Chroococcidiopsis sp. TS-821: one gene and its partner. The protein of the gene in region 2 binds, or shares a complex with, the protein of the main gene of each other region. Links are inferred from orthologs where the notes say so. Each region holds a gene or a part of one and is shown on either strand. Other genes may lie near its edges.

Region 1 (4,238 bases), on a different replicon or contig from region 2:
ACAGGTGCTTTGATTGGAACTTTGGTGACTGGAAGAATTCGAGATTGGTTTGGCACTTACGCCTATGCATTTTATCTAATGGCTCTACTTGCCATTATTGGCATTCTCGTTGCCAACTTCATGCTCAAGCGCAGCGATCGCCTATATTCGTAATGACAGTACTGGATTGTCAGTAATATTTTCAAAAGGCGCGTTCCATATCTGGTGAACTTGTGGTTGTCTTTCAAAGCGTTTCCAAGTAACTTAACAAGTCTGCCATTTCTTTGGGACTAGGCTTGAACTGTGGCATCGGTGGAGTATCGCCACTAATGACTTGATGAATCAACCCAAAACGAGATTTACGCTTAGAAATACCTTGTAAACTAGGACCCACGTTACCATCAGCTTGCCATCCGTGACAACCCGCGCAGTTCATTTGAAAAATCGCACTGCCGCGTACGGGATCTCCTGTTAATGACAAAACATTCTTAACATAAGGCTCAGAAACTCTTACCCTATGTACGCCCACAACAACTAATATTGCAACTAGCAAAATCGCCAAAGCGATAAATGCAAGCCGCTGGAGTAGAATTTCCGGTTTAGCGAACTGATTAGCCAAAAGCTGATTACTTAACTTGAGACTTCACAAAAATATTTATCTCCTAACACTTAGCTTAAAAGTTCTTGATAGTGTTCGCAAGCAAAGTCAATGAAATCAGCATTTGTAATTAAGTTTTGTATAGAGACTTTACCAATTTCTGGTTCTCTCTTAGCACTAATTCAGTGTATGCTGAATTAGGAGTTATTGTTGTTGGCTGCTGTTGGGTCATCTAACCTAATGCAGCCTTAGTCACGAAGCACGATTGCGCGTAGCGCAGAGCTTATTATGCGATCGCAACAGGAGACATTGCATGGTTGAACCACTACTCGATGGAATTGTTCTTGGCTTGATAGTGATTACTTTGGCTGGTTTATTTTTTGCCGCGTATCAGCAATATAAGCGTGGCAAGCAGTTGGGTTTATAAGCTAGCTAGACTCTAGCCCTTCTAATTGTTTTGGAAGGGCTTTTCATGTTCTAGGTAGACTGCACGATAGAAAGTAACAGCCGCGTTACCGTAAACTTTTTCTCGACAGATTTCTAGTGAAGAAGGTTGTAACTTGGGCAGATCGGGATGATGTTCTACCGCAAGTTCGCCGCTTGGATGCAATAATTGGTACTGCGCGATCGCCTGCAACACTGGTAAATACAAATTACTCGCATACGGTGGATCGAAGTAGATGCGGTCAAACTGTTGTCCTGAAAGTGTTTTTAACCGCTGCACTACGTCGCCGCGCAAAACTTGAAACGTTTGTCCAGACTGTGCTACTTTTTGCCAATTTTCCTTAATAATCGCACAGGCACGGCTTGATTGTTCAATTCCCACAACCAAGGCTGCGCCACGGCATAACGCTTCTGCACCCATTGAACCGTTCCCAGCACACAGATCTAGCCAACGACTACCTGCGATCGCACCTTGCCAAATATTAAAGACGGCTTCGCGTACCCTGCCCGTTGTTGGTCGCGTGTCTCTCCCTGGTAATGTTTTTATAAGACGATTGCCGTAAATGCGCATGAGAAAGAGAGCAGAGGGATAAAGGAGAGCTCAAAAGCTCTGAGGAGAAAATATACTTACACGGGTACTGTGGTGCGGACTTGCTGCACAAAGTTGGATAAAATTCGCAATCCAGCAGTAGAGGATTTTTCAGGGTGGAATTGCATTGCCATGATATTGTCGCGGGCGATCGCTGCTGTCACCGTTTGACTACCATGCGTTACTGTTGCGGCTTGAATTGTAGAATCCTCAGGCTCAACATAATAGGAGTGAACAAAATAAACCCAAGGCTGTGATGGTAGATTTTGCCATAGGGGACAATCAGGTTGAGTAAGCTCTAGTTGATTCCAACCCATATGCGGAATTGTAATTCCTGGCTCGCCTTTAAAGCGCCGTACTGTACCAGAAATAATTCCCAAACCAGGCTCTACACCTTCTTCACTGCATTCGAATAAGACTTGCAGTCCCAGACAAATACCAAGAAACGGTTTCCCACTGGCGATCGCATCTTTGATTGGTTCAACCAAGTCACGGGATCTCAAATGCTGTACAGCAGGATCGAACGCACCGACGCCGGGTAACAATACTGCATCAGCTTTTGCTAATTCTATAGCTGAGTCAGTAATTTTCGGAGTCGCTCCCGCTTTCTCTAAACCTTTGCAGACCGAATGCAGATTACCCATGTCATAATCTATAACTGCGATCGCTGCCATTGAGCAGACCCTCCTCGATCGTTACCACTAAATTCTATTGTAAGTGCAACTAAGTTATTCTCCATGAGACGCTAACATCATTTTCAGCAATCTCCCCTTCGTGTATTGTTGTGTCCTAAGAAAGCGGGAAGGCTACGCTTATGTAGTTCGTCTCAAAGAAACAAAATTAATTAAGATTGCTATATGCCTTCTCAAATCCTGCTAACTTCATTTACAACATGGCTACCGCATCAAAAATCTAATTCATCCGACGATCTCATCGCGAAAATCGACGAGTTATATCTTACAAATAGCACTTTACAACTACCTCTACTAACCGTTTTAAGAAAACTACCTGTTGATACTCAACAAGCCAGCAAAATTGTCATCAGTAAAATTACTGAAATTCAACCTACTGCTATTATTTGTTGTGGTATGGCAGAAAGTCGAACGCAACTCACTGTAGAATCTCATGCTGCTTGTGGAGATGTTGTTTTGCGATCGCCACTCGATCTAGAACACCTAATTGCTGAGCTTTCTATAACCCAAATCAGCCACGATGCCGGAAAGTTTGTTTGTGAAGGACTTTATTTCGCAGTTTTAGACTATATCACAACGCAGAAATTAAACAGCCATTGTCTTTTTGTTCACGTCCCTATTTTGACAGAAGATAATATGCAAAAAGTTATAAAAGACTTCATATTAATTATTCAAAAAATGGCACTTTTATAAGTTATGTTGTGTCTTATTTTGAGTCGATCGCAACTTAACAAAAGGGTAGATCGCATTCTTACCCTTATTTGCTAGTTTATAAATGCTGTTATGCTACCATTGTTGCCCGTTTTCACGTTTGCTCAAGCTACACCCACACCTACGCCAACACCACAACAAGAAATCGTACAACCGCAACAAGTACGCCCCTTGCCTGGATCGTTAGATACTGTTCCGGTATTTAATAGCAATAGTCCCGAAGTCGTCCAAACCGAAGGAATTTTATTATCGACGTTTCCTCCGAGTGGAAAAAAAGCAGCAAACGCCCATCTTAACTTTCCGTTCCAAGGACGATTTGATATCTTCGCACATCACATTGCTAAAGCAACTTCTCCAGAAGACTTGCGCACGCTCTATCTTGGAGTTCTACTGCATAATCCAAGTACGCAACCCGTGACAGTCGATGTTTTACAAGCCGCAAGTTACTTAAGTCAACCTGACGCACCGTTTATCGAGTTACCACCCCAAACTGAAAATCCTTTAGGAACGATCTTTGCAGGACCAGGCGATCGCGTGATGAATGAGATCCTACGTGGACGGCGACAATCAATATTTCCTGCGCAAATCACCATTCCACCGCAGCAAAGTCGAATGTTGCTTAATTTACCAATTCCTGTACAAACGTTAGAACCACCAATTAATGGACGTTCTACTTTAATGCGGCTACGGAGCAATGGAAGGGTTTATGCAGCAAGTTTGGCGATGTTTGCTAAGTCTAATGCTGATGGTAGCGAGCGATCGCCAACTTTAGCCGAATGGCAACAGTTATTAGAAACGGGAAATTTAGCCGGACCTCGCGATCTCGCTCCAACACCTCCCGAAGCAGGTGGTAAAGTTATCTATGGTCGCGTTGCTGGAGTTGCGCAAGGTTCTCAATGGCAAGCTCAACTTGTTGATAGTCCTAATGTGCGATATTTGAGTATTCCTCCACGAGGACAAGCGTTTTCTTATGGTTTAAGTACCTTAACTGCAGGAAGACAAGGGACAAATCAAGTACAAAGTGCGCCGTTGATGGTACGCTATCCAGATACTGCCTATCAAGCACACGGTAATTATGGCATTGAGTACAATTTGAGTTTACCTTTGTATAACAATACTAATCAACAGCAAACAATCAGTATCTTGCTCCAAACACCAATTAAGGAAGATGAATTAACGCAAGGTGGATTGCGTTTCTTAACTCCACCTGCAGCTCAAACGTTTT
Region 2 (4,296 bases):
AATTCCCGCTTCAGCATCATCCAACCCAACAGCAAAAGGTTAAATAGCAATGGAATGGCGAGTAGGTAACTAGCTCCTGGCATTGCTGCACTACTGAAAAACATTAAAACAGTCCAGACGAGCAACGCACCAGCCATGCGATTCGTTAAGCTGACTTTCCTCTGCAACCAGAGGTGAAACACAACCATGAGAGTCATTGTGAAGAACACCAACCCCAGAAAGTAGGGCAGTGTCTTGTAATGCCCTACCATGAATACCTGTAAGTTGCTGTTGAAGGTTCTGATGCCCCACCAGACTAGGGCTGTCAGTAGGACAGAGGCGATCGCACTAAAACTGAAGGCAATTGCTCCTACTCCAATCCCCTGCAATGTCAATTGCCGTCGCCGTAATCCCACTCCAGCCACTCCCAGGTATAGCAGACCTACGGCAAGCGCAAGTGGTAGTACCCAGCTAGTAGGATAATAGAGCGTCAAATTTGGTAAAACGTTGAAATAAACGGCACCCTGAGACGATTGCAGCGCGTTCAGATTCTGATTGCCGAAGTAACGTGCCAAAGCAAGCGCATAGGAACCGTGATGTTGAATGCTGCGGCGATCGATCTCCTGCACTCGATCCAGACGGGTATGATAGCCAACGGTGTTACTGGCGATGACAAACCCCAAACCTGGAATGTCCCGATCCATATATTCTTCAAGATCGCAACCGCCTCGCTGTGCCGGAAACAACCGAACAAAATCTGATGCAAACGAAGAGGCAAGTGGATAGGGAGAGGCATGGACAAAGCCTGCAATCATCGGTAGATTATTACGATTGGCACTGTATAGAACACTGGCACCCCGATTTCCAGTCGCCTCAAAATTGAGCGCCAAACGCACGTCTTTTGCCCAGGGGTGCTGGGTAACAAAGGCACGCGCCCCCAAATCGCTGTTTTCTTCACCATCCGAAAAGACAAAAATTACGTCGTTTTGCAGCGGAGGACTCGCCCGCAGCGATCGCACAGTTTCTAGTAATGTGACAACACAAGAACCGCAGTCTGCTGCACCGTTTGCCGTAGAGCCAGAGTCGTAATGCCCGTTGAGCGCGATCGCCCCTGTACTCTTCGTACCAGGTAGACGCACTAGCACATTCTGTACTGTACCAACCTCAAAGCGAGTTGAACCCTGCCATCGCTGTACAACAGTCGTCGCTTGTACCTCTGGTTGGAGTCCCATTGCTTCAATTTGTTGAATGAGATACTCTCTCGCAGCAGCGTGACCTAGAGAACCCATTGCGCGAGGCTGACTGGCAATGATTTCCAGCGACTGCATGGCGCGATCTGCGGAAAATTCTGTAGTGGGTGCGGTTGCGGGATTAACTTTGGGGGGCACTAGTTGAGCCAATGCCAGCAGGACAAGCAGGACAAGAAACCCAATCAATGTCAAGGTTTTAACTTTTCTAGAATTGGGTCTGGCAATTTGGTTGACTTGGCGTTTAGAGGTAACTGTCATCAAACGTCATTTTCAAATGACAAAGCGATCGCTTTACCTCTTACCTTAGATAACAAAGTTGAGGAGAATATGAGGGTGAGAATGTCCTAACGCTATTGACTAGGGCTATAAAATGTTGCCCAAACAATCAGTCTCCCTAGCTAGTAAATAGCCGATTAAGCTCTTTTCTATTGAATTTTAGGAGTATTTATTTAGTTGCTATATCAAAAATGGAGCTAAGCGGATTCGAACCGCTGACCCCCTCAATGCCATTGAGGTGCTCTACCAACTGAGCTATAACCCCTTGAGCGTATCGTATTATCACTGAATAATGCTGATATTGTCAAGTTAGCACTTGTCATGAGGCACTCAACAGATACGTCATACAGTTACCCATGAGAAAATAGACTACCAGCATCGCTGCTGCGGCAAGCGCAACTAAAGTTCCTGCCAACATCAAAGAGAACTCTTTGTGGTAGAACGCTTCTTCCATCAAATGCAGTGACCAAGCCACTAACGCTACGTCGAATATGAGAATTGGTATCAGCATTTTTGAAAAAATTAATTCTTATTCATATATCTTAACAAGAAAATTTACAATGTGTCCGAATAGAAATCTGAGTAAATTGTTAAGCTGCTAAGCGGATAGGACAGCCGCGATCGCTTAAGTAATCCTTAATTTCCCGAACACTCAACTGACCGTAGTGTAACAACGATGCAAGTAACGCAGCTTCCGCTTTTCCTTGAGTCAGCGCTGCATGGATATGTTCGCAGTTACCCGCACCACCAGAGGCGATAACAGGAATTTCAACCGCTTCCGCGATCGCCCGCGTCAATTCCAAGTCATATCCCGCTTGCGTCCCATCCGCATCCATACTCGTTACAAGTAACTCACCCGCCCCCCGCTGGGCAACTTCTTTCGCCCAAGCAAGCGCATCGATGCCAGTATTTTCCCTGCCACCACGTACGTACACATCCCAGCCAGGGTTAGCTGCATCTTGCCTCCGTCGTGCATCTATAGCAATGACTATACACTGATTGCCAAAGCGATCGCTAGCGCGGTCAATCAAATCAGGTTGCCTGACAGCAGCCGAATTGATACTGACTTTATCGGCTCCGGCTCTTAACAAACTTTTAATTTGTTCTAAGGATTGAATCCCACCACCCACTGTCAAAGGCATAAACACTTGCTCCGCAGTACGATAAACCACATCGATAATAATGTCGCGGTCTTCATGCGTTGCGGTAATATCGAGAAACACGAGTTCATCCGCCCCCGCTTCGTTGTAAACTTTGGCAAGTTCAACCGGATCGCCCGCATCTTGTAGATTGACAAAATTAACTCCTTTAACGACTCTCCCTGCTTTGACATCCAAACAAGGAAGAATTCTTTTTGCTAGCATTGTCTGCTCCTGTGTTAGTAGTGTAACGATCAAAGCACAATTAATTTATATGACCGATTTTTAATTTTCTAATCATGGCGATAATTTCTTCTAAGCAATCTCACTCGGAACCCGAACGCCGCAATCCTCGAACCACACGCCCGCGTGAGGAACTTTTACAACCAAAAGCGATGGTAGATGAGCATGGTAAACAAGAAGAAAGCATTCGCCCCCAAAGATTTGCTGATTACATTGGTCAAAAAGACCTAAAAGAAGTTCTCGATATTGCCCTAAAAGCGGCAAAAGCTAGAGGTGAAACGCTCGACCACTTGCTATTGTATGGTCCCCCTGGGCTAGGAAAAACCACAATGGCGCTGATTTTAGCCGCAGAAATGGGTGTCAATTGCAAAATCACTAGTGCGCCAGCCTTAGAACGTCCACGAGATATTGTAGGGCTTCTTGTCGGGTTGCAGCCAGGCGACGTGTTATTTATCGATGAAATTCATCGGCTATCGCGCATGGCAGAAGAAATTTTGTATCCGGCGATGGAAGATTTTCGCGTCGATATTACGACAGGTAAAGGTGCGAGTGCCAAATCGCGCAGTATCCCCTTGCAACGGTTTACTTTAGTGGGGGCGACAACACGCGCTGGTTCGCTATCATCTCCATTACGCGATCGCTTCGGATTAGTGCAACGATTGCGGTTTTATCAACCCGACGAACTCAGTCAAATCGTTTTGCGCACCGCACAGCTACTGCAAACAGCAATTACCGAGGATGGGGCGCTAGAAATTGCCCGGCGATCGCGCGGAACCCCAAGAATTGCCAATCGCTTACTCAAACGCGTCCGCGACTACGCTGAAGTAAAATCTGCGGGGACAATCGACCAAAATGTTGCAGCCGAAGCTTTAACGTTATTTCAAGTCGATCCTTGCGGTCTCGATTGGACAGATCGCCAAATGCTTACCGTGATGATTGAACAGTTTAATGGAGGACCTGTAGGAATTGAAACAATGGCAGCAGCAACGGGAGAAGATACGCAAACAATTGAGGAAGTATATGAACCGTATTTGATGCAAATCGGTTATCTTCAGCGAACACCTCGCGGTCGAGTTGCTAGTCCAGCGGCTTATCAACACTTGGGTTTTAACCCACCCAACGAGCAGCTTTCTTTACTACCATAAGCATTGATATAAAGCGTGGTAATAGGTAATTGGTGCTTAAATTGAATTATCCACAAAATGCTTGTCATAAGACTTCTAAAATGAATTTAGCGTTTGTGGGATAGGCATCTTGCCTGCTCAAAGTTTAAATTGGTTCTTTCGCCAGAGATAGATTATTCAATACCGATAACTTTTAGATGATACGACTCATTGTAATCTTCTTAATACTTTTGTTTGGGGTAACTGAGCCAGTATTAGCGCAATCCCAACCACAAATTACAGCAG

What was found.
Region 1: the proteins of hisF (region 2) and hisH are in contact, whole or in part, in a crystal structure (PDB 6RU0), measured with the Thermotoga maritima proteins. The link is inferred for Chroococcidiopsis sp. TS-821 from one-to-one orthologs. Residues at the interface, in WP_004080486.1 of Thermotoga maritima: Met1, Leu2, Ala3, Arg5, Ser40, Glu41, Asp45, Glu46, Ala70, Glu71, Ile73, Asp74, Ile75, Pro76, Phe77, Asp98, Lys99, Ser122, Gln123, Glu161, Thr195, Leu196, Asn247, Arg249, Glu251; in WP_004080484.1 of Thermotoga maritima: Asn15, Arg18, Arg22, Arg117, Leu118, Pro119, His120, Met121, Gly122, Trp123, Asn124, Asn134, Gly135, Tyr136, Tyr138, Val140, Tyr158, Glu180, Lys181, Ser182, Ser183, Lys184, Ile185.

What each region holds. Positions count from the first base shown.
Region 1 is NZ_MVDI01000007.1:244,280-248,517, forward strand. Bases 467-3,333 are described here. They hold hisH (imidazole glycerol phosphate synthase subunit HisH), read right to left. Parts: upstream 2,285-3,333; coding sequence 1,649-2,284; downstream 467-1,648. Other genes in these bases: B1A85_RS17725 (c-type cytochrome), read right to left, coding at 467-598; petG (cytochrome b6-f complex subunit V), read left to right, coding at 891-1,004; rsmD (16S rRNA (guanine(966)-N(2))-methyltransferase RsmD), read right to left, coding at 1,026-1,592; B1A85_RS17745 (peptidase C15), read left to right, coding at 2,468-2,995; B1A85_RS17750 (DUF3370 domain-containing protein), read left to right, coding at 3,086-3,333. Outside these bases: B1A85_RS17720 (OFA family MFS transporter), read left to right, coding at 1-153; more of B1A85_RS17725, read right to left, coding at 224-466; more of B1A85_RS17750, read left to right, coding at 3,334-4,238. UniProt on the Escherichia coli protein: IGPS catalyzes the conversion of PRFAR and glutamine to IGP, AICAR and glutamate. The HisH subunit catalyzes the hydrolysis of glutamine to glutamate and ammonia as part of the synthesis of IGP and AICAR.
Region 2 is NZ_MVDI01000009.1:67,061-71,356, reverse strand. Bases 983-3,907 are described here. They hold hisF (imidazole glycerol phosphate synthase subunit HisF), read right to left. Parts: upstream 2,870-3,907; coding sequence 2,096-2,869; downstream 983-2,095. Other genes in these bases: ruvB (Holliday junction branch migration DNA helicase RuvB), read left to right, coding at 2,944-3,907; B1A85_RS18900 (hypothetical protein), read right to left, coding at 1,825-2,016; B1A85_RS18910 (M28 family peptidase), read right to left, coding at 983-1,487. In the rest of the region: more of B1A85_RS18910, read right to left, coding at 1-982; more of ruvB, read left to right, coding at 3,908-4,032; B1A85_RS18885 (tetratricopeptide repeat protein), read left to right, coding at 4,209-4,296.